3 regions of the Brachybacterium sp. genome follow, and region 2 is predicted to be linked to each of the others. Evidence: riboswitches for the same ligand, from Rfam matches in the RefSeq annotation. Region 2 holds a riboswitch; each other region holds the start of a gene.
The links. A riboswitch is a leader RNA that binds a small molecule or an ion and turns the genes downstream of it on or off. The one in region 2 is predicted to bind thiamine pyrophosphate.
Positions count from the first base shown of each region.

Region 1 (3,262 bases), on a different contig from region 2:
CGGTGAACTCCTCGAGCGGCGGGAGCGGTGGCACGGTGGCGTCGAGCTCCCAGTCCGAGGCGTCCTGGCCGATGAAGAAGGAGAGCTGGCGCAGGGAGTCCGCGACCGGCAGGCGGGAGTCGAGGTCCGCGCGCATCCGCCGGGCTTCCTCCTCGGTCGAGGCCACGTGGACGACCAGGCCCGGCATCACCGCGATCGTCTCCGGGGCGCGGCCCAGCGCGGCGGCCCGGGCGCGGATGTCCGAGCGGTAGGCGAGCGCGGACTCGAGGTCCCAGGCCACCGCGTAGATCCCTTCGGCGTGGCGGGCGGCGAGCTCGCGGCCCGGCTCGGAGGCCCCGGCCTGGAACAGCACCGGGCGGCCCTGCGGCGGCGTCGGCACGTTCAGCGGCCCGGCGACCTGGAAGGACTCCCCGTGATGCTGTGGCGGTCGCAGCAGGGACGCTTCGACGTACACCCCCTCCGGATCGGCCAGGATGCTCTGGGAGGGCCATGAGTCCCACAGCCCCTGGAGCACCTCGATGAACTCCCCCGCGGTGGCGTAGCGCTTCGCATGATCGGGCAGCGCGGGCATGCCGTGGTTGCGAGCCTCGTCGTCGGTCATCGAGGTGACCACGTTGATCCCGACCCGACCGTGGGAGATGTGGTCGAGGCTCGCCAGCAGGCGAGCGGCGTGGAACGGGTCCCAGAAGGTGCTCGAGACCGTCGTGACCAGCCCGATCCGCTCGGTGGCGCGGGCCATCGCCGTGAGCACGGTGATCGGTTCCAGGAACCATGTCGGCCCGCGCTCGGCCCCGGCGGGCGCGATCGACTGGCCGTCGGCGAGGAAGAGCGCGTCGAGTCGACCGCGCTCTGCGATCCGTGCGAGCTCCTCCCAGTACGTGATGTCGCCCAGACGCGACACCGAGGAGCCCGGCGCCCGCCAGGCCGCGGCGTGGTGGCCGCACGCGTGCGCGAACAGGTTCAGCCGCACCTGGCGGCGGGGCGCGGCGGCCATCAGTTCTTCACCAGCCCGCCGTCGACGACGAGATTCTGCCCGGTCACGGACCGGGACCACGGAGAGGCGAAGAAGAGCACTGCATCGGCGAGCTCGGCGGGAGTGGTGACCGACTGCAGCGGAGTGCTCGCGGCGATCGCGTCGAAGACCGCCTCGGGGGTCGCGGAGCTCGCGTCGGTGGTGCGCAGCAAGCCACCGCTCACCATGTTCACGGTGATGCCGCGCGGGCCGAGGTCGGCGGCAAAGGTGCGGGTCAGTGCCAGCAGCGCCGCCTTCGCCGCGGTGTAGTCGTGATAGGGGACGACCGGGTCCTGGAACAGGTTCGTGCCGATGGTGACCACGCGCCCCGAGCCCACCCGGGCGAAACCGGGCAACGCGGCCTGGATCGTGTTCAGCGCACCCTGCACGGCGCCGGAGAACTGCGCGGAGAAGGCATCGTAGGTGATCTCGTGCGCCTTGGCGCGGGCGTCGCCGTTGAACGAGAAGCCGGGCAGGGCATTGTTCACGACGGTGCCGACGGGGAGGCCGAACTCAGCCTCGGCCCGCTCGAACAGGGTCTCGACCTGGCTTCGCTGCCGGACGTCGGCGCGGACGGCGACGGCACGGCCCGGGTGGCGGCTGGCGAGGTCATGCGCGGCGTCCTCGCTGGTGAGATGGTTGATGACGACCCGAGCGCCTTCGCGCAGGAAGGCTTCGGTGAGCGCGCGACCGAGGCCGCGCGCGCCCCCGGTGACGAGAACGACCTGCTCAGCGATCGCGGGGACGGTGCGGGAGGTGGGGTCGAGGGTCGGTGAGGTCATGGTCAGCCGGTCCTTTCAGGCAGGCGAGCGCATCCGCCGCACAGCGGGTGGGAGCGCAACGCACGAGGAGCGGTGCCGTGCCGGGGCTCGGCACCGCGCGGGAACGGACACGAGGACCTGATCGTCGGGTCCGAGGAGCTCGGGCACGGAGCGAGGCCGCCTCCGCCGCCGCGGCAGGCGGGGCCTGCGCCGCGAGGACCAGTGCATGGGACGACGGCGTGCAGCACAGCAGCACACAGCTCATCGACGACATCCCTCCGCGAGTACGAACTCGATCAGGTTCACCGGGTGTGATCTCAGCCCCGTCGGGGCACCCCGTGTCGATCATGGACCGTACCAGCACATCGACCGCCGCAGGCCCTCGTCTCATGACTGCCCGCCGGGCGGCCGAGCTCGGAGCCGTTCGCGCGGGGACGTGCTCAGCTCAGGGCCCGTCCGGCGCCGCCCCACCACCTCAGCAATCAGGACTCATCTCCGGAAAGCCCTCGGGGGGCGGACGACGAAAGGCTCGAAATCTCGGCCGTCGGCGCCCTCGGCGGCCTCGCCTTCTACGACCCCGGCGAGGCCTACTGGAGGACGTGGCCGGGGGAGGCCTGGTGGGAGGGCGTGATCCTGCCGGTGCTCGAACGGGCACGGCGTGCCCTCCGATCGCTCGTGCAGCTCCTCGGCACCCGCCAGCGCCGGGCCGTTTTCACCGACTTCGAGGACGACCTCGGACAAACCCGCTCTGTCGATCTGCCGCTGGTCGCCGTCGGCGTGAACCAGGCCCGGTTCCGAGACAAAGTGACCGCCTACATCCGCGAGCACGACGACCCTGCCGCCATCCGGCGTCTGCGCCGCAACCTGCCCCTGACCGAGACCGACCTCGATGAGCTCGAACGCATCCTCATCGAACAGGGCGATGGCACCCCGGAGGCGCGGGAGAAGGTGAGCGCGGGCTCGGCATCTTGGTGCGCTCACTCGTCGCCGAGCGAAGACGATGCCAATGCCGTGGTCACGGTGCTGCACGACATCGAGCGCGCGGCGGCACCTGCCGTGCAGGCCGGGGCACGTTAGTCGGCCTGGCGCTGCTAGCCTCCCCCTGCCCGGGGACGCCTGACAGCCGCACAGCGATCCGTCCCGAAACGGGCTGGCGCCACGGGATTCACCGCCGGCGGCGCTCCGTGACGCCGCTGCGCAGCAGGTAGCGCAGCACATTGCTCGCGGTGCGCTGCATCTCCCCCAGCGTGATCCCGTCGGGCGCCTCGTAGGAGTCGATGATCGCGTCCTCCCGCGTGGTGCCGAAGTGGACCTCGGAGCCGGGCATCAGCACGTCGACCTGGGCACGCACCCGGTAGGCGCTGTCGCGCAGGGCAGGGAAGAGCGGGTCCTGCGCGCTGCGCATCCACCAGTCGCTGATGACGTTGCCCTCGTAACCCCATTCGCCGCGGAGCACGGTGGTGACGAGGTCGTAGTGGTAGTGGCCCCA
Region 1 is NZ_JBQDLF010000019.1:53,971-57,232, forward strand. Features, by position in the region: gene ACTH43_RS09450 (LLM class flavin-dependent oxidoreductase) at 1-994, opposite strand, end outside; gene ACTH43_RS09455 (3-oxoacyl-ACP reductase) at 994-1,794, opposite strand; TPP riboswitch at 2,030-2,122, opposite strand; gene ACTH43_RS09460 (type I restriction-modification enzyme R subunit C-terminal domain-containing protein) at 2,401-2,850, shown strand; gene ACTH43_RS09465 (glycoside hydrolase family 3 protein) at 2,939-3,262, opposite strand, start outside.
Region 1: it holds a riboswitch for thiamine pyrophosphate, as region 2 does, so the genes downstream of both, ACTH43_RS09455 (3-oxoacyl-ACP reductase) here and ACTH43_RS10945 (YkoF family thiamine/hydroxymethylpyrimidine-binding protein) in region 2, are expected to answer to the same signal.

Region 2 (3,262 bases):
CGCGCACAGCGCGCACGCCCTCGGCATCGAGCATCGCGGTGGGCTCGTCCAGCAGCAGCAGGCGCGGCCGGGCGACGAGCGCCGCGGCGAGGCCCGCACGCTGCAGCTGTCCGCCCGAGAGCGTCGCGGCCGGGCGGTCGGCGAGCGTCTCGATGCCCGCGTCTGCGAGAGCTTCGCGCACGCGCTTCCCGATCTGCGCGGGCGGCACGCTGCGGCTCTCGAGCGGGAGGGCGACGTCATCGGCGACCCGCGGGAGGCACACCCCGTCGGTCGGATCCTGACCGAGGAATCCGACGGTCCCCGCGGTGGCCAGGACCCCCTCGGCGATCGGGTCGATGCCGCCCACCCGCAGGGTGCCGGTGACCCGGCCGCGCTGGTGGGAGGGGAGCGCGCCGGCGAGCGCGCGCAGCAGCGTCGATTTGCCACAGCCGCTGGGGCCCAGCAGGAGCACCTGCTCCCCGGCCCGGATGCTCCCGGTCCAGGGGCCGACGCCGTCCCCCGAGGGCAGGACCACCTCGAGCTCCCGTGCCTCGACCACCGTCCCCGACTGCCCGGGGGCCGCCGCCTCCCTCTCGCCCGGCGCGGTGACCTCGGCGGCCGCTGCGGCCTCAGCGGACACGTCGTGCCGGGATGCCGTCGTCGCCCTGCGCGGCGGCACCGATCGCGAAGTTCGCGAGCACGCCGGTGCGCTCCAGGGCGCGGACGATCACCCTGGCGAGCAGACCGCCGAGCACGATCCCGGAGAGCACCTGCATCCCGAGCCGCAGCGCGAGCAGGTCCTGGCCGTACCAGCCCATCCGGTAGGCGGTCCAGAAGAACACCAGGCCCGCACCGAAGGCGCCCGAGGCGGCGAACACTCCCCAACCGAACCGGCGGTAGCGGGTCAGGGCGAAGGGCAGCTCGCTGCCGATGCCCTGCAGCGCGGCGGCGAGCACCAGCATCGGGCCGACGGGGCTGCCGAGGAAGACGACCTCGATGATCGCGGCGAGCATCTCGGCGAGGATGCCCACGCCAGGGCGGCGCAGGATCGCCAGCGCCACCGGTCCCACCAATAGCCAGGAGCCGAACAGGACGTGCTGGGCGAGGTCCCCGGCGGGGCCCATCGCGATCGCGAGCCCGTTCCAGGCCTGGACGAACACCCAGTACAGGAAGCCGAACACGACACCGAGCACCACCACCAGCACGATCTCGCGCAGGGAGAGCCTCGGACGCCGGGCGGCACGAGCGGCCAGATCAGAGGCCTGCGAGGGAGTCTGGCCGGGAGCCCGGGAGGGGGTCTCTGCCGGAGTCTGTGCGCGGGTCATCGCGTCTCCTCGCCGAGCTCGCGCACCTCGTGGGAGGGGCTGTTCAGGGAGAGGGTGAGATGGCTGGTGACGTGCTGCACGCTGCGACCCACCTGCAACCAGCCGGCGACGGCAGTCGCGATCACCTCGCCGATGTCGCCCTCGAGGCGGGTGACGAAATGCTCGGAGCCGCGGAAGGTGCCCAGCTCCCGGGCGCGGTCGATCGCGGCGTAGATGTCGCGCATGTGGTCCGGCGCGGTGCCGTCGGCGGCGACCTGGTCCGCCAGCGGGTACAGCGCCCACTCCGCGGAAGCGAAACGGCCGGTGCGACGGGGCTCGGTGATCCCGACGTCGCGCGGGCCGGCGCCACCGGGAAGCTCGCAGGTCACCTCTCCCGGGCAGCCGCGCGAGAGGGTCACGGAGAGGGTGGCGTGGTGCTCGGTGCGGGCGAGGTCGTCTGCGAGGTCGATGAGATACCGCTGCAGGTGGGCTTCGTGGCCGCCGAGATAGGTGGAGACGTCCCCCGTCTCGCGCACCAGGCCGGTGAGGTCGAGCCGGGACAGGATGCCGACGAGCACTCGGGCGTAGTCATCGGTCATGACGGCTGCGGTGACCCTGGCGCCGACGCCGAAGCCGAGCGGGGTCTCGGTGGGATCCGGGGCGGTGCCCGGGAGGGTGGCGGGGGTGCCGACGGGAGTGATGCTCACGATCCGTGCCTTTCACGAGGGCACGGGCGCGCAGCGACGATCGCCTGGCGGAGCTTCCTGCGCCGGCATGATCCGGATCAGGTTCTACGGTCGGAGTTCGAGAACTCCCTCTCAGCCCGGCCTACCGGACTCCCGTGCACGGAAGCACCGTACCCCGATCCGGCGTCCCTGGAGCGCGGCGGTCCACGAACCAGTGGCTGGACCGGGCGGCGGCGGAGACCAGGATCCGGTCGAAAGGTCCGTCCGCCGGCGCCCCCAGCACCCCGGGGAGGGCTTCGCGGATCTCCGCGCGGCCGTCCTCGCGGCCGACGGTCCCGGCGAGCGCGGCACGGGCAGGTGCCAGCAGGCTCACCTGCCGCTCCACACCCACCACGCTCCCGGAGGGTCCGACGAGGTGGGCGAGCAGCGCCGTGGTCCAGCCGGAACCGGCACCGACGTCGAGCACGTGCTGCCCCTCACGCACATCGAGCAGGCGGAGCATGTCCAGCACCGTGCTGGGTTGGGAGTTGGTCTGGCCCACTCCGATCGGCAGCGGGGAATCCACGCCGGCACGGTCCCGCAGCTCCGGGGGCAGGAAGTGCTCCCGGGGCACCGCATGCATCGCGCGGGAGGCACCGTCGCCGGTCCCTGCTCGGTCCGCGGGGTCCCGCCGGTCCTCGGACCGGTTCCTGTTCCTTTCGGCGCTCATGGCGCGTTCAGCTCCCGGGGAGCTCGATGACCCCGTCGACCGGCCAGTCACGCACCTCCGTGCCCTCGGGAGCGAGGGCAGTGGCCTGGCGCAGATAGATCGGTCGGCCCACGTCGCTCGCAATCGCCTCATGCACGGGCAGGGCCAGCGTCGGGCCGACGGCGCGGAGGAAGTCGACGGTCTCGGACACTTTCGACCAGGGGGCGACGACGGCGAAGGCGAGCACGTCGATGCCGTGGAACTCCGGCAGCGGCTCGAGGGAATCTCCGGTCACGCCGAGCCGGGGGCCGTCCCCCGCGGAGATCACGAGACCCGAATTGCCGACCCGCGGAATGTCCGGGTGGATGATCGCGTGCCGGCCGCCGACAGCCTCGATCCGCAACGAGCCGTGGCCCGGGACCGCGGCAAGCACGTGCGCGTCCCCGGCGGCGAGCGGACGCAGCTGCTCGGGGCGCACCGCAGCGGCGCCGTCGACCGCCTCCCGCAGCTGCTGCGCGGTCTCGGGCTCCGCGATCACCTCGGCGGTGGTCGCCAGGCGAAGCACCTCGTCCAGCAGGGTGCGGTCCACGTGATCGGGGTGCTGA
Region 2 is NZ_JBQDLF010000025.1:9,710-12,971, reverse strand. Features, by position in the region: gene ACTH43_RS10955 (ATP-binding cassette domain-containing protein) at 1-619, opposite strand, end outside; gene ACTH43_RS10950 (ECF transporter S component) at 609-1,304, opposite strand; gene ACTH43_RS10945 (YkoF family thiamine/hydroxymethylpyrimidine-binding protein) at 1,301-1,990, opposite strand; TPP riboswitch at 2,028-2,136, opposite strand; gene ACTH43_RS10940 (protein-L-isoaspartate O-methyltransferase family protein) at 2,112-2,678, opposite strand; gene ACTH43_RS10935 (MBL fold metallo-hydrolase) at 2,686-3,262, opposite strand, start outside.

Region 3 (3,262 bases), on a different contig from region 2:
GAAGGAGTGCTCGGGGTTCTGGGGCACGAAGGCGACGTGCTCGGGCGCGGGCCGCTCCACGCTCCCAGCGGACGGGGCGGTCAGACCGAGCAGCATGCGCAGCAGCGTGGTCTTGCCGCTGCCGCTGGGGCCGGTGATCACGCACAGCTCTCCGCTGCGCAGCTCGAGGGTCAGATCGTCGAGCACGGCCAGGCCGCCCCGCTGGGCATCGATGCCCCGCAGGGCCGCGATCACGGCGCCCTCGTGCTGCGCGCGGGGAGCCGAGCGGGTGGGTGCGGCGGGGGAGGCGGTCATGCCGGCTGCGATCTCGTGGGGCGGGCCGTCGGCCACGATCTGTGCCTGCTCACCGAGCACGATCAGGCGCTCCACGTGGTCCAGCCACGGTGCGAGCCGGTGCTCGGCGACCACCAGGGTGCGGCCCGCCGCGGTGGCCAGGATCGACTCGCGCACCGCAGCGGCGGTGGCTTCATCGAGCATCGACGTCGGCTCATCCAGCAGCAGCGCCGAGGGATCCAACGCGAGCGATCCCGCCAGGGCCAGGCGCTGCTGCTGCCCGCCGGAGGCATCCAGCGGCGCACGGTCGGAGGGGAGATCCACCAGCGCCGCATCGAGCGCCGCGGTGGTGCGGGCCTGGATCTCCGCACGTGGCAGGGCGGCATTCTCCGGGCCGAAGGCCGCCTCCCGGCCGACGGTCGCCGCGACCAGGGCGTCCAGAGGGTTCTGCAGCAGCAGGCCCCGCTCGCCGGGGCGGGCGGGGCCGGGCGCGCTGCCGGTCAGCTCTCCGGTCTCCTCGTCCAGGAGACCGGCCAGGGCCCGCAGCACGGTGGATTTCCCGCTGCCGCTGGCCCCGGCCAGCAGCACGCGCTGCCCGGCGGGGATCTCCAGGTCGAGGTCGAGGACGGTGGGCTCGGCCCGCGTGTACGGCTGCCAGGTGAGCCCTCGCAGGGACAGGTCCGTCACGCCCGGGCGTCGTCCGGTGCCATGCGCTCAGCCTGTGATCCAGCAGATCCTCCGGAGGGCGATGCGGCTCGTACCCGCTGGGCGCGCTCCCTGCCCGCCGGCATCGAGTCCAGAGCCCCGGTGGCGGCCAGGGCACGGCTGGCGGCCCATCCCAGCACGCCGCACAGCAGCGCCCCGGAGAGCAGGAAGAAGCCGAGCATCACGAGGGAGTAGGTCCAGCTCATCTCCTGGTAGTAGGCGAACTTCTCCCAGCCCCACTCCAGCAGGGCCGAGAGCATCCCGCCCAGCATCGCGACCGGCAGCGTGAAGCGCTGGTAGCGGAAGGCGAGGAACGCGAGCTCCACCCCGCCGCCCTGCATCAGGCCGGAGATCGCCGTGCCCCAGCCCCACTGGCTGCCCAGCAGCATTGACAGCACGGCGGCGATCATCTCGGCCAGCAGCGCAGCGCCGGGCTTGCGCACGATCAGGGCGGCCAGGACGGCAGGCAGGAACCAGATCCCGGCCAGGAGTCCCTCGGCGGGTTTGAAGGCTGCGGTGAGCGGCCCGATCAGGGTGTACAGCTGGCCGTACCCCAGGAATGCGACACCGAAGGCGGCGCCGATCAGAACCGTGACCAGCAGATCTACGGTGCGGAAACGAATCATCACTTCTCCTTCCTCAACGGAAGGGGCGTCCAGCACCGATGGTGCCGCACGGATATCCCGACTCCCTACGCCGGTGTGAGCCGGATCAGGTTCGAGGGTCTGCGCCTGGTGCGCACTCTCAGCACCGCTCGGTGCTCCCCTGTCAGTGGATGACAAGGAGCCACTCTACCCCAACGGGCGCCCTGACCGGGGCCGCGGGGGCATCACCGAGCAGCAGCCCCGGCGCCGTGGCGGCACCCGCTCAGAGGCGGGCGCGGATCGCCTGGTCGACGGCCTCGGCCGTCGCCTGAGGATCGACCGGCGAGATGATGAAGTGGGTGGAGCCGCGGCCGATGATCTCGACCATCAGGCCGGGCCGGGTGGCCATCACCCGGTAGGCGGCGCGCGGCTCGTCCACGGTGAAGACCTTCCGCTTCCCGACAGGGGTGAGCTCCTGGGCGTGGGGTGTGAGCACGGTGCCGCGCCGCCACCCGTAACCGCCGAGGGTCACCCCGGCGCGTGACGAGGGCAGCTCTCGCAGCTGCACGGTGCGGAACTCCGACAGCGGCCACGGCCTGCGCGGCAGGAAGCCGCCCAGGCTCACGGTGAGGCCGTGCTCATCCACGATGAAGCGCGTCCACTGCCCCATCCAGGTCCACACCGCCAGGGCGAGGAACAGCGCCGCCACCAGGAGAACTCCCGGCAGGCTGGAGCGCTGGGACATCAGCAGCACAAGGATCACGCCGAACAGCAGGGTGATCCCGATCCTGGTCCAGCCGATCCAGGAGGGCCGGGTGCGCCCCACATAGAACGGAGGTTCGGGCCTCACCAGATCGTCACCCGCTCCTCCGGCGCGCGGTACATGGCGTCACCCTCAGTCACCGCGAAGGCGGCGTGGAACTCCTCGAGATGGCCCACCACCGTGTTGCAGCGGAACTCCATCGGCGCATGGGGGTCCACAGCCAGCCGACGGATCGCCTCCTGGTCACGGTTCTTCCCGCGCCACACGGTGGCCCAGGACCAGAACACGCGCTGCAGCCCGGTGAATCCGTCGAGCTCGACGTCGATGTCAGCGGCGTCGTGACTTGCCAGGTAGGCCTTCACAGCGATCGAGAGACCGCCCAGGTCGCCGATGTTCTCGCCTATCGTCAGCGCGCCGTTGACGCGATGGGACTCGTCGAGATCACGGGGGGAGAGCTCGGAGTACTGGGCGATGAGCTGTGCGGCACGGGTGTCGAAGGCCTCGCGGTCCTCGGGAGTCCACCAGGAGATCAGGTTGCCGTCGCCGTCGTACTTGGAGCCCTGGTCATCGAAGCCGTGGCCCACCTCATGCCCGATCACCGCGCCGATCCCGCCGAAGTTCACCGCGTCGTCCGCCTCCGCATCGAAGAACGGCGGCTGCAGGATCGCGGCAGGGAAGACGATCTCGTTCCGGCCGGGGTTGTAGTAGGCGTTGACCGTCTGCGGAGTCATGTGCCATTCGGTCTCGTCGATCGGGCCGCCCACCTTCGCGTACTCGATGGCCGCCTCGAAGCGGCGGGAGGCGCGGGCGGTGGCCACCAGGTCGCCGGGGACGATCTCGAAACCGTCGTAGTCGCGCCACACCTCGGGATAGCCGATCTTCGGCGTGAACTTCTCGAGCTTGGCGAGCGCCTTCTCGCGGGTCGCCGGAGTCATCC
Region 3 is NZ_JBQDLF010000011.1:8,228-11,489, reverse strand. Features, by position in the region: gene ACTH43_RS06585 (ATP-binding cassette domain-containing protein) at 1-960, opposite strand, end outside; gene ACTH43_RS06580 (ECF transporter S component) at 957-1,604, opposite strand; TPP riboswitch at 1,650-1,755, opposite strand; gene ACTH43_RS06575 (hypothetical protein) at 1,846-2,412, opposite strand; gene ACTH43_RS06570 (M13 family metallopeptidase) at 2,409-3,262, opposite strand, start outside.
Region 3: it holds a riboswitch for thiamine pyrophosphate, as region 2 does, so the genes downstream of both, ACTH43_RS06580 (ECF transporter S component) here and ACTH43_RS10945 (YkoF family thiamine/hydroxymethylpyrimidine-binding protein) in region 2, are expected to answer to the same signal.